Regions from separate parts of the Nocardia sp. NPDC004415 genome, predicted to be linked through region 2. Evidence: riboswitches for the same ligand, from Rfam matches in the RefSeq annotation. Region 2 holds a riboswitch; the other holds the start of a gene.
The links. Region 2 has a riboswitch for cobalamin ahead of cobN (cobaltochelatase subunit CobN). Riboswitches for the same ligand answer to the same signal wherever they lie in the genome.
Positions count from the first base shown of each region.

Region 1 (7,162 bases), on a different contig from region 2:
CTGGTCTGGGTGCTGGTCGTGGAGAACCTGCTGCGCGGCGTGGCGAACATCTTCGGCCCGATCGAGACCGTCACCGACCTGCTGCCCGGCACCGCCGCCGGGTCACTCGCGGGCGCCATGCGCACGGTGGACGGCCCGGCCACACCCGGGGTGCTCGACATCCTCACCCGTGGTGAGTCGCTGGGCCTGCTCGCCGCCTACGCGGTGGTGTTCGCGGCGGGCACGATCTGGCTCATGACCCGCCGCGACCTGGCCTGATCAGCTCCAGCCCGCCGGATTCGACGCCGTCTCCCGCGAGATCCCCGAACCGGTATCGGGAAAGGTGCCGAAGCGCAGATGATGCAGATGGGCGAAGAAATAGCACATCTCCTCACACTCGGCATCGGTGATCGCGGCGCTCGGATCGGCGCGCACCGCCTCGTAGTACTCGCGACCCAGCGCGACGATGAACCCGCGCGCGTAGAGGAACCCGTCGTCGGAGCCGTCGGTGATCTCCTGGATGTCGGCGCGGTCGATGTCGTAGAGCGCGCGCTCGGCGACCCGGTCGAGCGCCATCAGTTCCGCGCCGGTGAAACCCTCGGCGTGCGTGGCCAATTGGGCCAGGAAGGCGTCGAGGTGGGCGTCGAACCCGTCGTATCCCGCGCGCAGCACGGCGGCGGGGGTGGTGCCCGTCGCGGCCCAGGCGGAGTCGATCAGGGTCCAGAAGCGGGTGGTGTCGTCGTGGGTGCTCGTCACGGGGCGGACGCTACTCGCCGGGTCCGACAGATCCGTGTGGCCGCAGCAGCCGGTGGGCGAGCGTGGTCAGCCCGTCGACGATCTGGGCCTGGGTGAGCCCGCGCTCGCGCTGCTGCAGGTAGACCTCGGCGGCCAGTGGCGCCAGCGCGGTGTCGACCAGCGAATCAGGCTGCGGCACAGCGGCTTCGGTGAGCAGCGCGCGGACGTGTACCGACCAGAAGCCGTAGGCGCCGGTCGCGAAGCGGGCGCCGCCGGCCTCCGCGCCGAGCACCAGATGCGCATGGGTGCCCAGCAATTCGACCATCGCGGCGTAGAAGGCGGCCAGGCGCTCGGCGGGCGGGGCGCCGGGGCCGAGGGGTGGCTCGCCGCTGAGCAGGTGCTGTTGCAGGGCGCGTTCGTGCTCGTCGAGCAGGGCCACGGCGATGGCGGTGCGATCGGGGTAGCGGCGGTAGAGGGTGCCGCGGCCGACGCCCGCGGCCTTGGCGATGTCGTCCATGGTGACCGTGCGTGGGTCGCGGGTGGCGAAGAGTTCGGCGGCCGCCGCCAGCACCTTGGCCCGGTTGCGGGCGGCGTCGGTGCGTTCCGGCGGCGTCGCCGTGCCGGTGAGCAGGTCGGATCGAAGCTCCATGTCCTCGACTGTAGCCCAGAAACGGGAATGTGGACAAGATGTCCACTTGTGTTCTATGGTTCGTTCCACGACAAGCGGACATTATGTCCACATCTGGAGAGGCTCGACCATGACGCACCTGCTGCACCTCGACGCCAGCGCCCGCCCCACCTCCGTCAGCCGGGGTCTCGGCGCGGAATTCGTCCAGTCCTGGCGTGCCGCCGGGGCCACCGGCACCTACACCTATCGCGACCTCGCGGCCCAGCCGACGCCGTTCATCGACGCGGGCTGGACCGAACTCTGCGACGCGGTCCTGGCCGCGGGCCGCACCGACCTGCACCGGCTCGCCGACCTGGCCACCACACCCGCGGCGAAAGCGGCCTGGCGGATCGTCGAACCGCTGCTGGCCGAAGTGCTGGCCGCCGACGTGATCCTGATCGGCACGCCGATGTACAACTACTCGATCCCCGCCGCGCTGAAGGCCTGGCTCGACCAGGTCACCTTCCCGCGAATGTCGTTGGGGCAGCGCCGCTTCGTGGTGGTCAGCGCGCGCGGTGGGGCGTACTCGCCGGGCGCGCCCAAGGCGGCGTTCGACTATCAGGAGCGCTATCTGCGTGACTTCTTCGCCGGGCACTTCGCCGTCACCGACACCACCTTCGTGCACGCCGAACTGGCCAACGCGGTGCAGGACCCCAACCTGGCCCACCTGCGCGAAGCGCACGAGACCTCGTTGCTCGCCGCCCAGGTGCGGGTCCGCGAGCTGGCCGTGGAGTACGTGCGATGAGCTGGCTGATCCTCGGCCTGGCCGGGCTGGTGGAGATCGTCTGGGCGCAGACCATCAAGCCCACCGAGAACTTCACCCGCCTCGGCCCGACCCTGCTGTGCATCGCGCTGGGCTCGCTGGCGGTCTACCTGCTCTCGCGGGCCATGCAGCAGCTGCCGGTCGGCACGTCCTACGCGGTGTTCACCGGAATCGGTGCCGTCGGCGCCATCGCGCTGGGCATCGTGGTGCACAAGGACCCGCTCAGCGCGGGCCGGATCCTGGCCCTGTCGCTGATCCTGGGCGGCATCGTGCTCGCCCGGGTCACCAATCCCGAGTGACACTGCGCCACACCCGATGCGGCGTTCGTGGGGCGCGAGCCGGTACAGTCCACGGATGGACCAGCCAGTTCGCCACCCGGACCTGTCCTCACGACCGCACGAGCTGACGGTCGAGCGCGTGATGAAAGCCGCGCCCAGTCTGCTCTACGCGACCTGGACCCAGGGCTTGGATCTGTGGCTGGCGGTTCCCGGCTCGGTGCGCATGCGTCCCCTCGTCGGCGAGCCCCTCTATTTCGACACCGGCACCGCGGACAAGGGCAACCCGCACTACGGCCGGATCCTCACGCTCGAGCCGGACCGGCGCGTAGTGTTCACCTGGGTGACCGCCGCCACCGAAGGCGTGGAGACCGTGGTCGACGTCGAATTCCGCAAGCAGCCGCGCGGCATCCGGCTGCGCCTGCGGCACTCCGGGTTCCCCACCGCGGCCATTCGTGACCTGCACCAGCAGGTCTGGCCGGAGATGCTGGAACGACTCGACGAGGTCACCGGCAGCGTGGCCTAGAAAGGATTTGGCATGCCGACTCGTAGCGCACGCACCCTCTGGGCGGGCGGGCTGCAGGATGGTTCCGGACAGGTCGAACTGGTCAGCTCGGGGGTGGGCAAGTACGACGTCACCTTCCCGCGCCGCGCCGCCGACAACGCCGAGGGCACCAGCCCCGAGGAGCTCATCGCCGCGGCGCACTCCTCGTGCTACTCGATGGCGCTCTCGGCCGAGATCGCCAATGCCGGGGGCACCCCGGAGAGCCTCGACGTCACCGCCGATGTCACCCTCGCGCCCGACCCGGCCGGTGGGTTCCAGATCAGCAAGATCAAGCTGACCGTGCGCGCCGTCGCCGCCGGGCTCGACGCGCAGGGCTTCTACACCGCGGCCACCGCCGCCAAGAACGGCTGCCCGGTCAGCAAGGCGCTCAGCGGTGTCCCCGAGATCGAACTGGACGCCGAACTGATCTGAGCCGGGTCACCGCTGGGTGAACCAGCGGTGCGCCGCCGGGCTGTACATGGCCGGGATCGCGACCGCGACCGCCAGGATGTGCACGGCCCGCAGGCTCACCAGCACGGTCGACGACGGCGACAGGCCGGTGAACAGCGCGGCGAAGTCGTCGGTGGACAGCAGCACCGCCAACGGTTCGATGATCAGCGAGATCATCCCGACCACGCCGATGCCCACGGTCAGGACCGCACGCGCGATCCGGCTGCCCCGCACCATGTACAGGGCGACGGCGGCGACGACCAGATACAGGGCGAGGCGGGGCAGCAGTCCGGCCGCGGTGGCGCCGAACTCGTCGCCACCGCGCACCGCGCGCAGCACCCCCTCGGCCACCCCCGCCGCGAGCGCGGTGAGCAAGGCCCCGAAGGCGACGACCACCGCGCGGGGACGATACGCGGAAACGGAAAAGGCAGTGTCGGTCATGACACCGACACTGCCTTCACGCGATACCCGCGCGGATCACCCTGCGGTAGCGGCCTTCTCCGGTACCGCGGTGCTAGACCGCGAGGCGAACTCGGTGAGCGCGGCGAAGGCCAGGCCCAGCGACACCCACAGCGTGGTGGTCTCGGCCAGCGAGGCCACCCGGAAACGCCACAGCAGCGTCGCGGGGAAGTCCTCGGCCACCTCGTTCACCCCGGGCAGCAGGATGTAGCCGATGGTGGTGACCAGCACGAACGCGACCACCGCCGCGATGAGCCGCAGCGTGTCGAGCTGCCCGGCCAGCGCCCGGTAGGCCGCGACCGAGGCCGCGACGGCGAGCAGACCGAGTACCACGGCGGCGACCCACAGCCAGGTGCGGCTGTTGATGGTCTCCGGGTCACCCACCGCGGGCGGGTTGGCCGGGTACTTGAAGAACGGCACCGCCACGATCGCCGCCCACGCGAATCCGGCGGCGAGCAGCGACAGGCGCGGCCCCGACAGACTCGTGAAGCGGCGGGCGACATTGAGCGCGGACGCGAGCAGCGCGCCGAAGGCCATCCCGGCCAGACCGAGGGCGAGGAACTGTCCCGCCTTCTGCCCGGAGCGGCTGACCAGCGGTTCGTCCTCGTCGCCGTGTGAGTGGCCCTCGGGTTCGGCCGCCTCGTGACCGTGCTCGGCAGGAGCGGCGGCGGCTTCCTCGATGGCGATCGCGGCGTCCACCTGGGGCTCGCCGACGAAATAGCCCACTGTGGCGGCCAGCAGGCCGGCGATCAGGCCGGCCAGCAGGCCGCGCAACAGCAGGGTCTTGAGTGATCCGATCAGTGGCACGGGACACCCAGCAGGTGGCGTCCGTCGTGCATCAGCTCGTGCAGGTACATGCCGCTACGGGAGACGGCACCCTGATCGAATCCGACCAGGTACAGCGTGAGCAGTGCGAGCAGAACGACACCGACCGTGACGAGCACGGTGGCCAGGTTGTCCAGGCCGGCAGACCGGCTGGGTGAATGCGCGAGCGCCATTCGGGTCCTCCTCAGGGATACGCGTCCCACGGTCGAAGCGGTGCGAAGGTGCCGGTGTCTGGCTCTCCGGCACCGGGGACCCGGTACGTGGATACAGTGGCGCGACCGCTCCGGAATCTCACCGGATTACCGCGCACCCTCGCGTATGTTTTCCCTCGAACTGTGACAGTCGCGAGGCGCCCACGTCAATACGCGCATCCGCATGTCCAGCGGAAACGCCGCTGTCAGCCCTTGGCGGGCACGTCGAGGACGACCTCGAACTCGAGCAGCGAGGCACCCGTGGAGACCGGCTTGGGACGCTCGCCCTCACCACCGTTGCCCGCGTGCGCGGCGCGCGCCGGACCGTCGCGCCACGCGGCGAAGGATTCCTCCGAATCCCATTGCGTCACCACGAAATACCGGTTGTCACCGGCGACCGGGCGCAGCAACTGGAAGCCGAGGAAACCGGGGGAGTTCTCCACCGCGTGGGCCCGCGCGGCGAAGCGCTTCTCCAGCTCCGGACCGGCACCTTCGGGGATCTCGATCGCATTGATCTTCACAACAGCCATGACCTCGACAATACGGTGCACAATCGGCAGGGTGTTGTACGACGAAGGCGGAACCGGCGTCCCGATCCTGCTGCTGCACGGGTTGATGGGCAGTGCGCGGACCTGGTCCGATCAGTTGCCGTGGTTGCGTGAGTACGGGCACGTGTACGCCGTCGACGCGGCCGGGCACGGGCGCACCCCGCCCGCCGAGCTCAGCACCGAGGCATTCGTGGCCGATCTGGCCGGGCTCACCGCCGGGATCGGCGAGCCGATGGTGATCGTGGGGCATTCGATGGGCGCCATCCACGGCTGGGTCTTCGCGGCGACCCATCCCGAGCGGGTCCGCGCGCTGGTCGTCGAGGACATCGCCCCCGATTTCACCGGCCGCACCGCCGCGCACTGGGCCGAACTCATCCACTCCTGGCCGCAGCCGTTCGCGGACGACCAGGCGGTGCTCGACTATTTCGGGCCGGTCGCGGGCCGGTATTTCCTGCGCGCTTTCACCGGGAGCGTCGAGGGTTATCGCCTGCACGGCGAGGTCGACACCTTCCGCGCGATCTCCGAGGAATGGGGCACCCGCGATTTCTGGACCGAATGGAAATCGCTCACGATGCCCACACTGCTCATCGAGGGCGAGCACACCATCACCCCGCCGGGTCAGATGCGGACCATGGCGGAGGTGCACCCGGATGCCGAGTACGCGTGGGTCGAGGGTGCGGGGCATCTGGTGCACGACGAGCGGCCCGAGGAGTACCGCGAGCTGGTCGGCGGGTTCCTCGCCCGCGTGCTCGACTGAGCTCGCACCACCTGATTCCGATAGGGCTGCCGCCGGAGTACACGCCTGCCATCGGGTGCGCCTCGCGGTGGTGCTCGAGGCGGTGTCGGCGCAGGCGGTCCGGCGCGCAGCCCGCGTTGAGCGCGACGGCGCACAGAGGCGGCGCTCGGCGCAGTGTCGGTGCGCGGTCCGGGGGTCAGCTGCCCTCGCCTGCCAGGGCGAACAGGCCGTCCTCGGTCTGTTCGATCAGGCCGTCGACCAGCAATGAGTCCAACGCCCGCGCCCGCTGACCGGGGTCGCGGGTCCAGGCCAGATCCAGGCGCACCCGTTCGACCGGCCCCGACGCGTCGCGCAGCACATCCAGCAGCCGCCCGCGCGCCTGACGATCGGTGCCTTCGTACTTCTGCACCTTGCGCGCCACCGTGGCGGCGGGCTTCCCGGCGGCGACCCAGGCGCAATCCGGCAGCGGGCAGTCCGCGCAGCCGGGGTTGCGGGCCGTGCACACCAGGGCGCCCAGTTCCATCAGGGCGGCGGAGAACTTCGCGGCGCGGGGGACGGGCGTGGGCAGCAGGGCCTCGGTCTCGGCGAGATCGCGCGCGGCCGGGTTGCCCGGCTCGCGGCCGTGTACCGCGCGGGCCACCACGCGGCGGACGTTGGTGTCCACCACGGGAACTCGCTGACCGTAGGCGAAACAGGCGACCGCACGGGCGGTGTAGGCGCCGATGCCGGGCAGGCTCAGCAGCACGTCGACATCGGAGGGCACCACGTCACCGTGCTGTTCGGCCAGCACCCGCGCGCACTCGTGCAGCCGCAGCGCCCGGCGCGGATAGCCGAGCTTGCCCCAGGCGCGCAGCACCTCGGCCTGCGAGGACGCCGCCATCGCCGAGGGCACCGGCCAGCGCGCCACCCATTCGCGCCAGATCGGCTCCACCCGCACCACCGGCGTCTGCTGCAGCATGATCTCGCTCATCAGGATGTGCCAGGCGGTGG
Region 1 covers NZ_JBSGDP010000048.1:31,877-39,038, reverse strand. Annotated here, with positions in the region: gene ACWEMY_RS21340 (ABC transporter permease) at 1-258, shown strand, start outside; gene ACWEMY_RS21335 (DUF4240 domain-containing protein) at 259-735, opposite strand; gene ACWEMY_RS21330 (TetR/AcrR family transcriptional regulator) at 746-1,363, opposite strand; gene ACWEMY_RS21325 (FMN-dependent NADH-azoreductase) at 1,473-2,126, shown strand; gene ACWEMY_RS21320 (DMT family transporter) at 2,123-2,443, shown strand; gene ACWEMY_RS21315 (SRPBCC family protein) at 2,499-2,945, shown strand; gene ACWEMY_RS21310 (OsmC family peroxiredoxin) at 2,958-3,395, shown strand; gene ACWEMY_RS21305 (hypothetical protein) at 3,402-3,854, opposite strand; gene ACWEMY_RS21300 (CbtA family protein) at 3,891-4,679, opposite strand; gene ACWEMY_RS21295 (CbtB domain-containing protein) at 4,670-4,870, opposite strand; cobalamin riboswitch at 4,903-5,024, opposite strand; gene ACWEMY_RS21290 (antibiotic biosynthesis monooxygenase family protein) at 5,095-5,418, opposite strand; gene ACWEMY_RS21285 (alpha/beta fold hydrolase) at 5,450-6,193, shown strand; gene ACWEMY_RS21280 (A/G-specific adenine glycosylase) at 6,369-7,162, opposite strand, start outside.
Region 1: it holds a riboswitch for cobalamin, as region 2 does, so the genes downstream of both, ACWEMY_RS21295 (CbtB domain-containing protein) here and cobN (cobaltochelatase subunit CobN) in region 2, are expected to answer to the same signal.

Region 2 (7,162 bases):
GCGCGGGCGGCGGCGTCGAGCCGGTGCGCGCGCACGGCCCGCCAGTACAGGTTGCCGTCGGTGGCGGTCAGCGACAGCGACCGGCCACCGACACCCTTGGACGACACCAGGATCCGGTCCCCGTCGCGGACATGGGTGAGCAGGCAGGCCGTGCCGTGGATCTTCTCGGTGGCCACCACCGGCTCCCCGGCGGCGAAGATGCCGGGAAAGCGTTTGATGTTCTCGACGTCCACCCAGCGCAGCAGATCGGGCGCCGACTCGACCTGTCCCGACATCGAGACCGGTACCGGCGGTACCCATTTCACGACGCCGAGCCGCTCCGCGAAATCGGTGCGCTCGGTCGCCGCCGCGGCCAGGTCCACCCCGGCCAGCGCGGCAGGCGTGCAGACGATGCCCTGCGAGACCTCCCCGCGCAGCCGCACCGCCTTGACCCGGTCCTTCCGCGAGCCCGCGAGTTTCCCGGTGAGCCCGAGTTCGGCGATCAGCGCCTCGGGCAGCACCGACTGTTCCGGGATGTAGACCGCGTGATCGCCGGTCGTGAACTGGCCCTTGGCGACCACGGCCCGGTACAGGCCGACCTGAGCGAGCTCGAGCCGGTCGGCGTTCGGATGCGGATGGACGACGAGCCGTTCGGCGGTGACTTGCAGTGTGGACATGGGTACCCCCTCGTTGCGAGGGGGTCAGCATAGGAATCCGCGGTGTCTCACGTCGACCGGATTTCGGTGCGGGTGTGCTTGTCGCGCAGTCGATATCGCGGGGTCGGTGTCGTGGAGGAGGGCTCCTGGGCCCGCGCCGCCGGTTTCCGGGCAGGTCAGGCGGTTGTCGGGTCCACCCGCTCCAGGCGGTAGTGGTCGCCGTCGGTGGCGATCACATCGGTGACCTGGCCCGTCGGCCTGCCACAGCGGCGCTCACAGCCGGACCAGTGCTGGCGGCCCGCCACGGTGACCTCCGTGGCCGGGACCAGCAGGTCCACCGGAGTGACCGCGTCGTCCGCGCGCACCCGGCCCGCGTCCACGGCCGCGGTCAGATCCGCGCGGACATCGGTGTGCGACTTGGCGCAGCCGGGCCTGCCCGCGCAGGCGCTGGCCTGCAACCACGGCGAACTCGCGTCGAAGATCAACCCCATCGGCGCCAGCACCCGCACCACGGTCTCGGCCGGTCCCTCCGCGAGATCGGTGAGGACCACGCTGCGCCACGGCGTGATGTACAGCGGATGTTCCACGGCGGCCAGGAATTCGGCGGTGCGCGCCGAGAGCGTGCCCAGCGGGACACCGGCGCCGAGGGTGACCAGGCCGTCGTCCTGGTCGAGCCAGCCGATCGGGATGGCGTGTGCCGCACCGAGTTCCAGGGGTTCACCGGCGGGGGAGAGGTCGAGCACCTCGGTGACCTTCTCGACGCCCCCGGGGATCTCGTGCAGGCGCCACTGCCCGGACTCGCCGCTGCCGCGCAGGTCGAGGAAGCCGCGGGCCGCGTCGAGCATCACCTCGACGGCCGCGTTCGCGTCCACCCGCACGCCGGTGTCGGTGCCCGCGAGCAGCAGCGCGAACCGGTCGGCGGCGACCGCCTGGACGCCGATGTCACCGCGCAGCGTGCTCACGTCGCCGCGGCCGTCGTCGAGGGTGAACAGCACCCGGCCCGGCAGCTCGGCCAGCCGCGGGTCACCCAGCAGGCCGGTGTCGAGGTCGGCGGCGAGCCCGTGCACCTCGGCGAACCCACCCACCCGGCCCGACAGCGGCGAGGCGACGATATTGCGCACCCGCTCGTGGGTGGCGCTGGGCAGCAGCCCGGCGGCGTCGAGCCGTGACGCGAGCTCGCCGGGGTCGCGGACCTGGCGCAACTGGATGTTGCCGCGCGAGGTGAGCTCGAGATTGCCGTTCCCGAGATCGCGGGCGGCGTCGGCCAGCGTCTGCACCTGCTCCGGCGTCAGCCGGCCGCCGGGCACCCGGATGCGCGCGAGCGGCCCGTCGGCGGCCTGATGCAGGCGCAGCACGCCGGGGCACGAGTCGGGAGTACTCCTGGTCATGATCCGTCCAGCCTACGACCCGGCCGATTGAGGGAGACGCGAGCGGGTAGGTCCCGGGTAGGCCGGTCCGCGTGGTCGGTTCACCTAAGGTGGACAGCGGTCCGTCGCCCGGGTTGATCACTCCAGGAGAGGTCGTCGCATGCTGCGTGAGTTCGTGGACAAGCGGGTCGTGCCCGCGCTCGACCGGGTCGCCCACGCGCAGGCACCGGTGGTGGGCCGGTATGTCGACTGGCTGGCGAAACGGCATCCCGACGACGCGCCGGTGGAACTGCTGCAGCGGCTCTCCCGGCAGTACCTGGTGGTGGTGACGGCCAGCGGTGTCACCGTGGGGCTCACCGCCGCCGTGCCGGGGGTCGGCACGCTGCTGAGCCTGGCCGCCACCGGCGTGGACACGGCCGTGTTCCTGGAGGCGTCGTCGGTGCTGTCGGTCGGCGCGGCGGCGGCCTACCAGCTCGACCCCGACGATCCGCGCCAGGCGCAGCTGGTCTCGAAGGTGGTCCTGGGCGAGGCCGGGACCAAGCTGCTCGACGAGACCGCGGGCCACAAGACCGGGCAGTGGCTCGGTGTGGTCACCGACCACATCCCCGGCCTGGCGAGCATGCCCGATTCGCCCGCCAAGCGGTTCATCGCGAACTACCTGGTCAAACGCACGCTGCTGCTGTTCGGCACGATCATCCCGGCCGGGATCGGCGCGGTCATCGGCGGCGTCGGCAACAACGCGCTCGGCCAGATGGTGGTGGCCAACGTCTACCGCAACCTCGGAACGGGCTCGCCGGAGATGGTCGGGCGCGGTACCACCACGGACTCCGGCGTTTGACCTTCGAGTCGCTCGAACCCCGATGATCAGCCGGTGCCCGAATCCGAGCTGATCACCATCGGCGCCTTCGCCCGCCTGTGCGGCCTGAGCGCCAGCGCCCTGCGCTTCTACGCCGACGCCGGGGTCCTCGTCCCCGCCGTCGTCGACGAGGCCACCGGCTACCGCTATTACGCCCCCGACCAGACCGGCACCGCGCGCCTGATCCGCCGCCTGCGCGCCCTGGACATGCCGCTACCCGCCGTCGCCGCCGTCGTCACCGAGCCCGACGCCGACCGCGCCACCGCCCTCGTCGACGCCCACCTCACCGCCCTCGACGCCCACCTGGCCTCCTTGCGCACCGCGGCCGACGCCGCCCGCGCGTCCCTGGACCGGAGTGCGTTCGCCACCCCGGAGTCTTCGGCCGACGCCTCCGGTGCCGTGCCGTCGCCGAATTCACAGATCGGGACGAGCCGGTCGGCCGAGGCCGCGAGTGGAACTGCATCCGGTCGTGCGGAACCCCGCGACACGGCGTCGGCAGAGCCGGATGCCGTCCGTGTGCGCGGACCTGTGCTCGCCGCCGCGCTCGACCAGGTCGCCACCGCCACCGTCGTGGACCCGCGGCACCCGGTGCTCGACAGCGTCCATATCGAGGCGGGGATGGCAGAACTGGTCCTCACCGCCACCGACCGCTACCGCCTGGCGACCCGCGGCGTGCGCGTCGACACGGCACCCGCCGCGCCCTGGGCGATCACCGTCGACGCCGCGGACCTGCGGGCCACGGTGTCCTGGCTGCGCCGCCAGCCCACCGTCGTCCTGCGCCCCGACGCCGCCGGTCTGCTCTGCACCACGGGCGACACGGCCGACACCGGCGGCGACGAGCGTGGCCAAGGGGATCGGAACATCCCGCGGGCGAACCGGACCGGTCCCGAATCGGGGCGCCGGTGCCGGTCTTCGGCCGAGGAGTTCCCCGACTACCGGGCGATGCTGGCGGCGCTACCCCCGGTCCGGGTGCGGGTGGTGGTGCAGCGATCCGCACTGCTCGCCGTGCTTGAATCGGTACAGGCCGCCACGGTGACGCTCGAAGCGATCCCGGGCAGCCTCCGGCTCACCGACGGGGAATCCGTCCACACCCTCGCCGCCACCGTCACCGGCCCGCCCATGACCATCCATTTCGCCGTGACCACCCTCTATCCGGCGGTGGCGGGCGCGGTCGGCCCCGACCTCATGCTCGACCTCATCGCTCCCGACCAGCCGGTCCGCGTCCGCTCCGCCGACGACGGCACCCTGCTCACCCTGGCGATGCCCCGGCGCCCCGAATCCGCCGACCCGGCAACCCACTAGCCGACTGCGCACAGTCCTGCCGAAAGGAACTCCATGACCACCCCCACCACCGACCCCGTGATGACCCGGATCACCGCCGCGGTGACCGAATCCCGTTCGGGCGACACCGATTCCGCCCGCGCCACCCTGGTCGCCCTGTGGTCCGAGATCGGCGCGGCGGGCGACCCCCTGCACCGCTGCACCCTCGCCCACTACCTCGCCGACCTCCATGACCATCCGGCCGAGGCCCTCGCCTGGGACATCCGCGCCCTCGACGCCGCCGACACCCTGACCGACGCCCGGCTCACCGAACACCACGCGGGTCTGCGGGTCGCGGGGTTCTACCCGTCGCTGCACCTCAACCTGGCCGACAACTTCCGCCGCCTCGGTGCCTTCCCCGCCGCCGGCCACCATCTCGACGCCGCGCGCGCCCACGTCGGGGCCCTCGCCGACGACGACTACGGGACGATGATCCGCCGGGCCCTGGACGAGGTCGCCGCCGCCGTGGCCGCCGGGGACACCACCGCACGCCCCACCCCCTGATCGGTCCTCCGGGGACCGGACGCGGGCTGGAAAGTTGTGGCGGCGGTGGGGCCGTTACCATCGTCATGCTCGGCGGGCGTCGAGGAAACCGGTGGAAATCCGGTGCGGTCGCGCCACTGTGAACAGCCAGACCCTCTCCGGCGAGCACACGACAACCACCCCGTTGGGCGCGTCACCCGAGGAAGGTCTCACCCTGTGATCCTGCTGCTGTCCACCTCCGACACCGATCTGCTGAGCGCGCGCGCGAGCGGCGCCGAGTACCGGTGGGGCAACCCCGCCCGGCTGCTCGTGGCGGACCTGCCGGAGCTGCTCGACGGCGCCGACCTGGTGATCGTGCGCATCCTCGGCGGCAAACGCGCCTGGGAGGAGGGCCTGGACGCGATCCGGGCCAGTGGGGTGCCGATGGTGGCCCTCGGCGGCGAGATCGCCCCCGACGCCGAACTGATGGAATGCTCCACCGTGCCGGTGGGTGTGGCCGCCGACGCGCACAACTACCTCGCCGCCGGTGGCGCGGAGAACCTGCGTCAGCTGCACCACTTCCTGTCCGACACGGTGCTGCTCACCGGCCACGGCTTCGAACCGCCGGTGCAGCTGCCCAGCTGGGGTGAGCTCGAGCGCTCGGCCCGCATCCTGGAACCGCACGCCCCGACCGTCGCGGTGGTCTACTACCGCGCCCAGCACCTGGCGGGCAATACCGGCTACATCGACGCGCTGTGCACGGCCATCGAGGCCAAGGGCGCCCGCGCGCTGCCCGTCTACTGCGCCTCGCTGCGCACCGCCGAACCGGAACTGCTCGAAGTGCTCGGCCGCGCAGACGCCCTGGTGGTCACCGTGCTCGCCGCGGGCGGCAGCAAGCCCGCCACCGCCTCGGCCGGTGGTGACGACGAAGCCTGGGACGTGGCCGCGCTGGCCGCCCTGGACGTGCCGATCCTGCAGGGCCTGTGCCTGACCAGCGGCCGCGCCCAGTGGGAGGACAACGACGACGGCCTCTCGCCGCTCGACGTGGCCACCCAGGTGGCGGTGCCGGAGTTCGACGGCCGCATCATCACGGTCCCGTTCTCGTTCAAGGAATTCGACGCCGACGGCCTGTCCACCTATGTGCCCGACGCCGAACGCGCCGCCCGGGTCGCCGGTATCGCGGTGCGCCACGCGCGCCTGCGCCACATCCCGGCCGCCGACAAACGGATCGCGATCATGCTCTCCGCGTACCCGACCAAGCACGCCCGCATCGGCAACGCCGTCGGCCTGGACACCCCCGCCTCGGCCATCCGCCTGCTCACCGAACTGCGCGCCGCGGGCTACGACCTCGGCGAACCCGGCGAGATCCCCGGCCTGGAGCAGGCCGACGGCGACGTGCTCATCCACGCCCTGATCGCCGCGGGCGGCCAGGACCCCGACTGGCTCTCGGCCGAACAGCTCGAGGGCAACCCGATCCGCATCGGCGCCGCCACCTACACCCGCTGGTTCGACTCCCTGCCCGAGGATCTGCGTGAGGCCGTGGTCGAGGCGTGGGGCCCGCCGCCCGGCGAGCTCTATGTCGACCGCTCGGCCGACAAGGACGGCGAGATCGTCATCGCGGCCCTGCGTTTCGGCAATGTGGTGCTCATGGTGCAGCCGCCCCGCGGCTTCGGCGAGAACCCGGTCGCCATCTACCACGACCCCGACCTGCCGCCCAGCCACCACTACCTGGCCGCCTACCGCTGGCTGTCCGCGCCCGACGGTTTCGGCGCCGACGCCATGGTCCATCTGGGCAAGCACGGCAACCTGGAATGGCTGCCCGGCAAGACGCTGGGCATGTCCGCCTCCTGCGGCACCGACGCCGCCCTGGGCGACCTGCCGCTGATCTACCCGTTCCTGGTCAACGACCCGGGCGAGGGCACCCAGGCCAAGCGCCGCGCCCACGCCACCCTGGTCGACCACCTGATCCCGCCGATGGCGCGCGCCGAGAGCTACGGCGACATCTCCCGCCTCGAGCAGCTGCTCGACGAGCACGCCAATATCTCCGCCCTGGACCCGGCCAAGCTGCCCGCCATCCGCCAGCAGATCTGGACGCTCATGCGCGCGGCCAAGATGGACCACGACCTGGGCCTGGCCGAACGCCCCGACGAGGACGTCTTCGACGACATGCTGCTGCACGTCGACGGCTGGCTCTGCGAGATCAAGGACGTGCAGATCCGCGACGGCCTGCACATCCTGGGCCAGGCACCCGAGGCCGAGATGGAACTCGATCTGGTGCTGGCCATGCTGCGCGCCCGTCAGCTGTGGGGCGGCGAGCAGAACGTCCCCGGCCTGCGTGAGGCCCTCGGCCTCAGCGAAGCCGGTGACGAGGCCCGTGAGCGGGTCGACGTGGTGGAATCCCGCGCCCGCGAACTCCTCGCCGCCCTGCAGGCGACGGACTGGTCGGCCGACGCCGTCGACACCCTGGTCGGCGACTACGCCACCGCGATCCTGGCCGGAGCCGACGCCACGGCGGCCGACGA
Region 2 covers NZ_JBSGDP010000031.1:26,736-33,897, reverse strand. Annotated here, with positions in the region: gene ACWEMY_RS16625 (RNA ligase (ATP)) at 1-656, opposite strand, end outside; gene cobG (precorrin-3B synthase) at 812-2,023, opposite strand; gene ACWEMY_RS16615 (hypothetical protein) at 2,163-2,840, shown strand; gene ACWEMY_RS16610 (MerR family transcriptional regulator) at 2,874-4,160, shown strand; gene ACWEMY_RS16605 (hypothetical protein) at 4,194-4,682, shown strand; cobalamin riboswitch at 4,712-4,838, shown strand; gene cobN (cobaltochelatase subunit CobN) at 4,878-7,162, shown strand, end outside.